2 regions of the Acetobacterium sp. MES1 genome follow, and region 1 is predicted to be linked to the other one. Evidence: riboswitches for the same ligand, from Rfam matches in the RefSeq annotation. Region 1 holds a riboswitch; the other holds the start of a gene.
What was found. Region 1 has a riboswitch for cobalamin ahead of BI182_RS02800 (alcohol dehydrogenase catalytic domain-containing protein). Riboswitches for the same ligand answer to the same signal wherever they lie in the genome.

Region 1 (4,214 bases):
TACCTTAAAACCGGTCAGCCCCGGACTTTCCGGGGGAGTCAGTCCGCTGGGTTTTTTGGCTTCGCTGGGTGGGTCGGCCGTGGTAGCCTTGACCTATGGTCTTTACCAGTTGGCGGCAGGCAACAGTGGGGTGCTTTTATTAATGCAAATCCTGATGATTACCTTTGGCGGGCTACTGGGATCAGTACTGGATAGCTTTATGGGTGCTGCTTTCCAGGCCAAATATATCAGCCATGAAACCGGTGAGCTGACCGAAAAACCGGTGGATAATAATAAGCCCAATCAGCTTTATAGTGGGCTGGCCTTTGTCAACAATGACTTTGTTAATTTTGCCAGTTCATTGCTGGCCGCCAGCCTGGTACTGCTTTTTGTCCAGCTGCAGTAACGGCCGGGATGGGGCAATCGTTTTGAGGAAAGGAGAAAACGGATGATTAAGCAGGCTTATTTTCAGGGAAAAAACAAAAAACGCCGCTATTTTGAAGGCTGGTATTTTAAATGCATCAGCGCCGATCGCAAACATGCCATTGCCATTATTCCGGGAATGGCCATCGATCCCCAGGGGAACCGGCAGGCTTTTATCCAGGTCATCAATGCTGTCACCGGAAAAACCTGGTATCATCATTTTCCCTATCCCGAGTTCAATGCCAGAACGGATCGGTTTGATGTGGAGATTGAGAATAATAGTTTTAACGCCCAGGGCCTATCGCTGAATGTCGATACGGCGGAAGGCAGTATCAAAGGGCGGTTGACCTTTCACAATAGCCATCCCTTTCCCAAGGGTTTAAAGCACCCGGGGATCATGGGGCCTTTTGGACTAGTGCCTTTTATGGAATGCTACCACGCTATTATTCATTTGTATCATGAAATAAAGGGTGAGATTGATCTGGATGGGGAGTTGATGGATTTTAATGGCGGAGTCGGTTACATTGAAAAAGACTATGGCCGATCCTTTCCTAAGACCTATCTCTGGTTACAGGCCAGCCATTTTGAGGCTGGCGATGCTTCATTTGTCTTTTCACGGGCGAATATTCCTTTTTTAGGGATGGAATTTCCCGGTTTCTTTGCTTACTTCACTGATTTTAGCGGGATTACCCGCCGTTTTGCGACCTATAATTTTTCCCGGTTGGAGAAATGGGAGGTCGATACCACAAAGGGAACCTGCGCTGGGGAACTTGAAGGTCCGAATGGGGCCCTCGCTTTTAAAGCACAGATGGCCAGTGGCGGACGGCTGCGGGCGCCGGTGGACGGACTGATGGATCGCGAGATTGTCGAGAGTATCACCGCCAAGGTTTGGCTGCGTTTAACAAACAATCAGGGCAATATCATCTTTGAGAGCATCAGCAGCGAAGCGGGGATGGAGATTTGTCTGGAGGAAGGGGTTGCAGTGAAGCAAGAATCCGAATAAATAAAACCCATTGTCAGGCAGAATCATTTATTGAAGTTGCCAAAAAGGTGTTTTATTGGGGATTGCAAGTATGATATAATAAGTCAAATTAAATAATCATTTTCAGGTGCCCCTCGGGGAGAATAGGAAAATAAGTGAGAAGCTTATACGGGCCCGCCGCTGTAAATTGGGAATTGCTGTCTGGATGCCACTGTTAAAAAATGGGAAGGCGACAGCGATGAGGATCATGAGTCAGAAGACCTGCCTGAGAATTAGATGATGAGAGATGTGGAAAGTCTACGCTTTGTTGGCGTAGCTTTTTTTTGTTTAAAAAGGATTTAAAGGCTTTGTAAACAGTGACCAGAGAATAAAAAATAAGCGAGGGACGAATTGAAAGCAGTGGTATTGGAAAAACCGGGAGAATTGGTGATAAAAGATAAGGACATGCCGGTCTGTGGTGATGGCGAGATGCTTGTTAAGGTCAGAGCCTGCAATATTTGCCGAACTGATTTAAAATGTGCCACCATGGGCCAACGGGATCTGGTTTATCCCCGGGTATTGGGACATGAAATTGCCGGCGAGATCATTGCCAGAGGCAAAAATGTAAATGGTTATCCGGTAGGTCAACGGGTGTCTATTCATCCGGGGATTTCCTGTGGGGTTTGCGACTATTGTAAAAGTGGTCAGGATAATCTTTGTGATCAGATTAAGATTATGGGCTTTAATTTTGATGGTGGTTTTCAGGAAGTGATCAAAATTGATAAGCAGGCGATCAAATCCAAGATTGTCAATCTGATTCGGAATGATGATCTGGCTTATGAAGAAATATCGTTTATTGAACCACTGGCCTGTTGTGTCAACATTCAGGATCGCCTTCAGTTGAACCGGAAAGCGGCGCTGGTCATTATCGGTGGCGGCCGTTTGGGCCTGCTTAACCTGTTTGTGGCGAAAGCGGAAGGAATCCAAAATGTGATCCTGATCGAAGCCAATGAAGAGCGTCGTAACCGTGGCAAAGCCTTGGGATTTGATGCCGTTTTTAGCGGCGATGAGCCAGATCTGCTCGATCAGTTAAAGAGTTGCAGCAATGGTCATGGAGTCGACGGAGTAATCCCCTGCTGTCCAGGGCCAGAGGCCTTTGATCTGGCCCTGGAAATCCTCAGAAAACAGGGAACGCTCGGTTATTTCAGTGGACTAAGCCGCAATGAAGACTTCCAACTGGACATCAACCGGATTCACTACAAGGAAATTACCGTAGTCGGATCTTATGGCTGCAGTGTTAAGCATAGTCAAAAGGCCAAAACCCTGCTTGAATCAAGAAAAATTGATGTCCGGCCACTTATTTCTCATCGGGTCAAACTGGAAGAACTGGAACGGGGAATGGACTATATTAGAAACAGCGATGGTTATTCAACCATTGTGGTGATGAAGTGATGGCCGTCTGTCAAAGTGAGATCGAAGCAGTAGTGAATTAATAAATAAGAAAGAAAAATTAAAGGAGCAATTAAATGGAAAAAACAATCAGCATGAAAGATTATGGTCAGGTGATTACCCAGCTGATCAATAAGGAAAACCTGTCAAAAGATGATTCCAAAGAAATGTTCATGGAAATATTAAGTGATAAGCAAACAGCCATGCAACAGGGCGCTTTTTTAGCGGCCCTCAGTGCGAAAGGGGCAACCCCGGCAGAAGTGGCCGGAAGTTTTGAAGCGATTTATGAAGTGGATACCTTTAAGGTGGAACCGGTCACTGAGTTTCCGATTGTGGATAACTGCGGCACCGGGATGGATAGTTTTAAAACCTTTAATATCAGCACCGTGGCATCGATTATTGCCGCTGCTGCCGGAATCCCCATGGCTAAACACGGTTCCCGGGCCTTGACCTCGGTCTGTGGTACCATCGATGTGCTGGAAGCCCTGGGTATCGATATGGATTCTAATGTCGATCTGGTTAAAGAAAGCATCGAAAAGGCCGGGATTGGTATTTTTAATGGGATGAGCCCGGAGGTTCATCCGGTAGCTCTGGGGCGGGTTTTATCGCAAATTTCATTTGGCAGTGTGCTGAATATTTCGGCATCGCTGGCAAACCCGGCGCTGCCGCAATATGGGGTCAGAGGGGTCTACTCCAAAGAAATGCTGGATTTTGTGCCCCAGATCATGGCGGAGATCGGTTATAAACGGGCCATTGTGGTTTTTGGCGAGGTTGGCGACCAGGCCATTGATGAGGCTTCAACCCTCGGTACTACCCATATTGCTGAGCTGAAAGAAGATGGTAGTGTGGAAAAATATACATTTAATCCACAAGATATGTTGATAACTCCTGGAATTGTGGATGAAATCCGCACCTTTAATTCGGTTGAAGAATCGGCGCTATGTATTGTCCGATTGTTAAAAGGCAAAGAAACCAAGACCCGGGAAGATATTGTTGCCTTAAATGCCGGACTGATTCTGTATTTACGGGACAAGGCGCCCAGTATTCGGGAAGGTTATGAAATGGCCCTGGAACTGATTCATAATGGGGCGGCCTGGGAAAAACTCAAGACCTGGGTCAACTATCAGAATCGTGATGGTGTTAAGGGCCTAAAGATTTTGTCAGCGCTTGAAAAAAAGGTTCAGGGTTAGGCAGCGTTGATGATTCTTTATGCGTTAAAAGCGGCCGAAGGTTATCTGAAAATGGCTGAAAATGGCGGATTTACCCTGGTTGGCATCAACAAGGCCAGCGTTTATCCGGAGAATGGACTCGATCAATTGATCGCCACAAAAAATGAGCTGGGTGATGAACTGACCGAGCTCCGGATTGTCAAGTTGACCCTGGAGGAAACTGATTTTTTTGC
Region 2 (4,214 bases), on a different contig from region 1:
AGAAAAACGGTAATTGGTCTTTTAGTATTGGTGGTATTGATTGCTCTGGTGCCCCTGTTTATCCTGCAGGATGCGGAATTTGGCGGATCGGATGATGCCGGTAGTGGGGTGGTTTCAGAGATTACCGGAACCGAATATGAACCCTGGTTTACCCCTATTTTTGAAACGGCCATTAATGGTGAAATCCCCGGCGAAGTGGAAAGCTTGTTTTTCTGCATCCAAACCGGTATCGGTGTCGGTATTATTGCTTTTGTGATGGGTCGCTTTGTTGAACGCAAGAAGCAGGAAGAAGGCAAGACCGGCAAGAAAAAAACGAAATAGGTTCAGTTTAGCGGCAGATCCTTTTAAGAAACGAAAAATTAAATTAGGTTTTATTTGCGTGCGTCTATAAAAAAGCGCGTTATTTTCACAATGAAATTAACGCGCTTTTTTAAACGATATCAAGAAATCAGTGTCTTTGAATCGTTTGTGTTCAGGCAGAAAATACTATTTGGCTGGTCAAATAGGGATTTTGTCTGCCTGGGGTAATATCAGTGGGTAGCTTTATCATTCAAGTGATTGTGTGCTTTCTCACTTAGATTTCAAAAGTGACATATTTCTGAATAACCGCTTTAAGCTCAGTGATCCCTTCACCGGTGAGGGCACTGACCGGATGAATCTTATCCGGATGGATACCTGCATAAGTCAGGTAACGACGACTGCGTTTCAGATCGCTATGCCTGTGGTCGATCTTGGTGATGACCCCGATCACCGGGATGTTGTAGGTACAGACAAAATTGGGCGGAACCGAGTTTTGATGATCGGTACTGGAATTAATCAGGACGATCAGTCCGGCATCACAGGTCACATTGATGGCCTGGGGTCGAAAACAGGGTAGTTCAACAAATTCGCCGGGAGTGTCAATAAAATGGTCAGAATAACTGACCTGCTGAGTTTTGCCATAAGTGATCAATTCATTGGTCAGCCGTTGGAATAAGGTGGTTTTGCCACTGCCAATCCGACCGATCAGAGCGATGCGGTTTTTATTATTTGCCATAAAAATCCTCCGTTAGGCTGATTGGACAAAACGTGCTTCCCGGCCGATACAGGCATCGATGGGGCAGGTTTGACACTCGCAGTAATCCAATAAATCTTCAAAAAGAATGCCGGAAGAACTGTAAAGCGGGCGCATGGTGCTGTAGGGGGTTATTTCCATACCGATGCTTTTGGTGGTGTTACCAAAGGTATTGAAGATAATCTGATTGGCCTCAATCGACCAGTCCGGGATTAGTCCGGGATTGACCATCCCGATTTTATCAAAGCTTTGCTCCAGCTGGATCGTATTTTTCAGATATCGCATTGCTGAAGTCATAACGGGAAGTTTAAGCGAATTTAACAGATATTTTTCGGTCTGATTGAGGTTGGTTGGCATGTCGCCGATGGTCAACAGGTACAAAAACACCTTTTGGTTGTCCGACAAGAGATGTTTCAGGATCTTACTTTTATATACGTGGCCGCCGATCAGAATCGTGTTGCCGGTGGTTGTTTTGACCGAACATTCTTTGAGAATGGCCCGGGGTTTAAACCGTTGGCTTAAAATATTCGCAGCATGACTGTACTCTTCATAGGCAGAGGAATCCGCCTCAAGGGGCTTCTTTCCCAGCAATTTTTCAATATCTGTTCCAATGGGAATCTTTTTGATAACAACGTCTTTCATTTTTTTCCTCTTTTCTTGAGTGTTCAGTTTTTTTATTTCTGCAAAAAAAAATAAAAAAACCTTTTCAAAAAAAGGTTTACAAATGCGGGACTATTTCAGTGACGTCATTAATTAAAGGAGAACGTCATTTCGTTTTCTTCTCACATTTTGCAGCCTTCTTTGAAGCTTCAAACAGATGATGCGTTTACAAAAATATCCTGACTTGGAGGGACTCCCTGCACCCAGCCTTCTCGGTTTTCCCAATGACTGAATACGTCCATATTCTCCTTACAGTAGCAAAGAAACTGTCGCAGATTTTCACCGCGTTCCTTTTGTAAATGCTTTTCTATGCCAATAATAAACTAAAAATGGGTGTTAATCAAGTCTATTATTGTTTTTTTCAAGATGAAGGTAAAATACGTCCTTGGATTAGAGACAATAACTGACTTAAATACTATTTGCAAAGCCGGAGATCTCAGCTACGCTAAAACACAGAAACGGAATTGCTATCCGCTTCTGTGTTTTGAATTGAGATTCGTCTAGTCAACCATAACCATAACAGATGTTGCTTTGATGACCGCAGTTGCATCACCGCCGACGACTAATCCAAGATCTTTGATTGCCGCCATGGAAATTGTTGCTGAAATAATGTTGCCATTTCCAATATCAATTTTCACGATCCCGCTCACCGCACCATCTTCAATTGCAACAATTTTTCCTTTTAACTGGTTTCTCGCACTTAATTTCATCTTGACACCCCCTTTCTGACAAGGTAATCATTACTACCTTTTTAATTTTACCCATTTTAAGCCAGACAAAACGGTGTTAAACGGCGAAGCGCATTTAACCGAAATGATCTCTTGACATAAAAGAAGGGTATACAATATAATAACATTCATAACAAAACAAAACAATACTAAGTGAATCAAAAGGAGAAGTTGAGTGAAACGTAGCGGAAAATGGTTAGCGATTTTATTGGTAATGGGAACACTACTCGGTTTGGTGTCGGGTTGTGGTAGTAATTCAAGTCAGGCCGAAGAAAAGGTTGATACGACAAAAAGTCTTGATGGTCAAACACTGTTTGTATACTGCGGAGCCGGGATGACCAAACCCTTTGGTGAGATTGCCGATCAGTTTAAAGCAGAAACCGGTTGTGACATCCAGGTGGTTTATGCCAATGCCGCTCAAAGCCAGAATCAGATTCAGACAACTGGCGAAGGTGATTTGTTTATTGCTGGCTCGGCTGATGAGCTCAAACCGGTTCAGGATAAGGTAATCGAAAGCATCGATCTGGTTAAACACATTCCGGTGCTGGCGGTAAAAAGCGGCAATCCGCTGGGCATCACTGGCTTAAACGACTTAACCGGGGCCGGGGTCGAAGTCGTGTTGGGGGATAGTGAAGCGACACCGATTGGTAAGATCGCCAATAAGGCCTTAACCGACCTGGGCATTTTAAACAATGTGAATGTCGTCGCCCGGGCCGCAACCGCCCCGGAAATAGCCAATGCCCTGTCGGTGGACGAATGCAATGCAATTATTGTCTGGAAAGAAAATGTGCCAGCCAATGCTGAAATTGTCAATACCCCAGACCTCAATGCCTATGTAAAAACAGTTCCGGCAGCCAAATTAAGCAGCAGTGCCAATACAGAAGCGCTGGCGGCGTTTATGACCTATCTGGATTCAGATCCGGTTAAGACGATTTGGGAAAAAAATGGTTACGAAGTACTCAACTAAACTGTTGGTATGAGAGGGAAAATATCGACCTTTGATTTTTTTGAAATCCTAACCATTATTATTACCTTTATTGTCATTATCTTTACGACGGCGTTGATATTGGCAATTGTACTTAAAGGGATACCCTATTTAGGGGCAGCGTTTTATTCGGATGAAGTACGGTTTTCCATCAGGCTAAGCTTATATACCGCCAGTATTGCGACGCTTATTTGTATGTTGCTGGCGATACCGACCGCTTATGCATTGACCCGAACCGTATTTCCGTTTAAAAAAATATGTCAAATAATAATTGAACTGCCGCTGTCGATGCCCTATCTCGTTTTGGGGCTTAGTTTATTGATTATTTTCTCCTCGGATTTTGGGAAAGCTTTAAAAGAACTGGGGTTTAAAGTCGTATTTGATAAAAATGGGATTATTATCGCCCAGACAGTTGTCAATTTACCGTTTGCCATTCGCTTTATTCGCACGGCATTTGAAGAAGTTGATGAGCGGCTGGAATTTATCTCCGGTAGTCTGGGAGCGACAAAGTGGGAGCGCTTTATCACCATTACCCTGCCCCTCGCCCGAAATGGTATTCTTTCAACGATTATTCTGACATGGTCGAGAGCCTTAGGCGAGTTTGGCGCGACCCTGATGCTAGTCGGTGCGACGCGGATGAAAACCGAAACATTGACGACATCGATATATTTGAATCTGGCGACTGGTGATACTGGAGCCTCGATGGCTTCGGCGACAGTGATTCTGATCATTTCGCTGTTGTCTCTGTTTCTGACAAATTGGATCGGTCGAAAAAATAAGCAAGAAA

Region 2: linked by a shared signal. The riboswitch ahead of BI182_RS01785 (hypothetical protein) and the one ahead of BI182_RS02800 (alcohol dehydrogenase catalytic domain-containing protein) in region 1 are both predicted to bind cobalamin.

What each region holds. Positions count from the first base shown of each region.
Region 1 covers NZ_MJUY01000009.1:41,830-46,043, reverse strand. Annotated here, with positions in the region: gene BI182_RS02810 (DUF92 domain-containing protein) at 1-385, shown strand, start outside; gene BI182_RS02805 (tocopherol cyclase family protein) at 428-1,405, shown strand; cobalamin riboswitch at 1,493-1,667, shown strand; gene BI182_RS02800 (alcohol dehydrogenase catalytic domain-containing protein) at 1,784-2,815, shown strand; gene trpD (anthranilate phosphoribosyltransferase) at 2,890-4,002, shown strand; gene BI182_RS02790 (hypothetical protein) at 4,012-4,214, shown strand, end outside.
Region 2 covers NZ_MJUY01000006.1:76,348-80,561, forward strand. Annotated here, with positions in the region: gene BI182_RS01775 (energy-coupling factor ABC transporter substrate-binding protein) at 1-321, shown strand, start outside; gene BI182_RS01780 (EutP/PduV family microcompartment system protein) at 575-1,036, opposite strand; gene BI182_RS01785 (hypothetical protein) at 1,049-1,696, opposite strand; cobalamin riboswitch at 1,872-2,046, opposite strand; gene BI182_RS01790 (TOBE domain-containing protein) at 2,215-2,424, opposite strand; gene BI182_RS01795 (substrate-binding domain-containing protein) at 2,618-3,409, shown strand; gene BI182_RS01800 (ABC transporter permease) at 3,419-4,214, shown strand, end outside.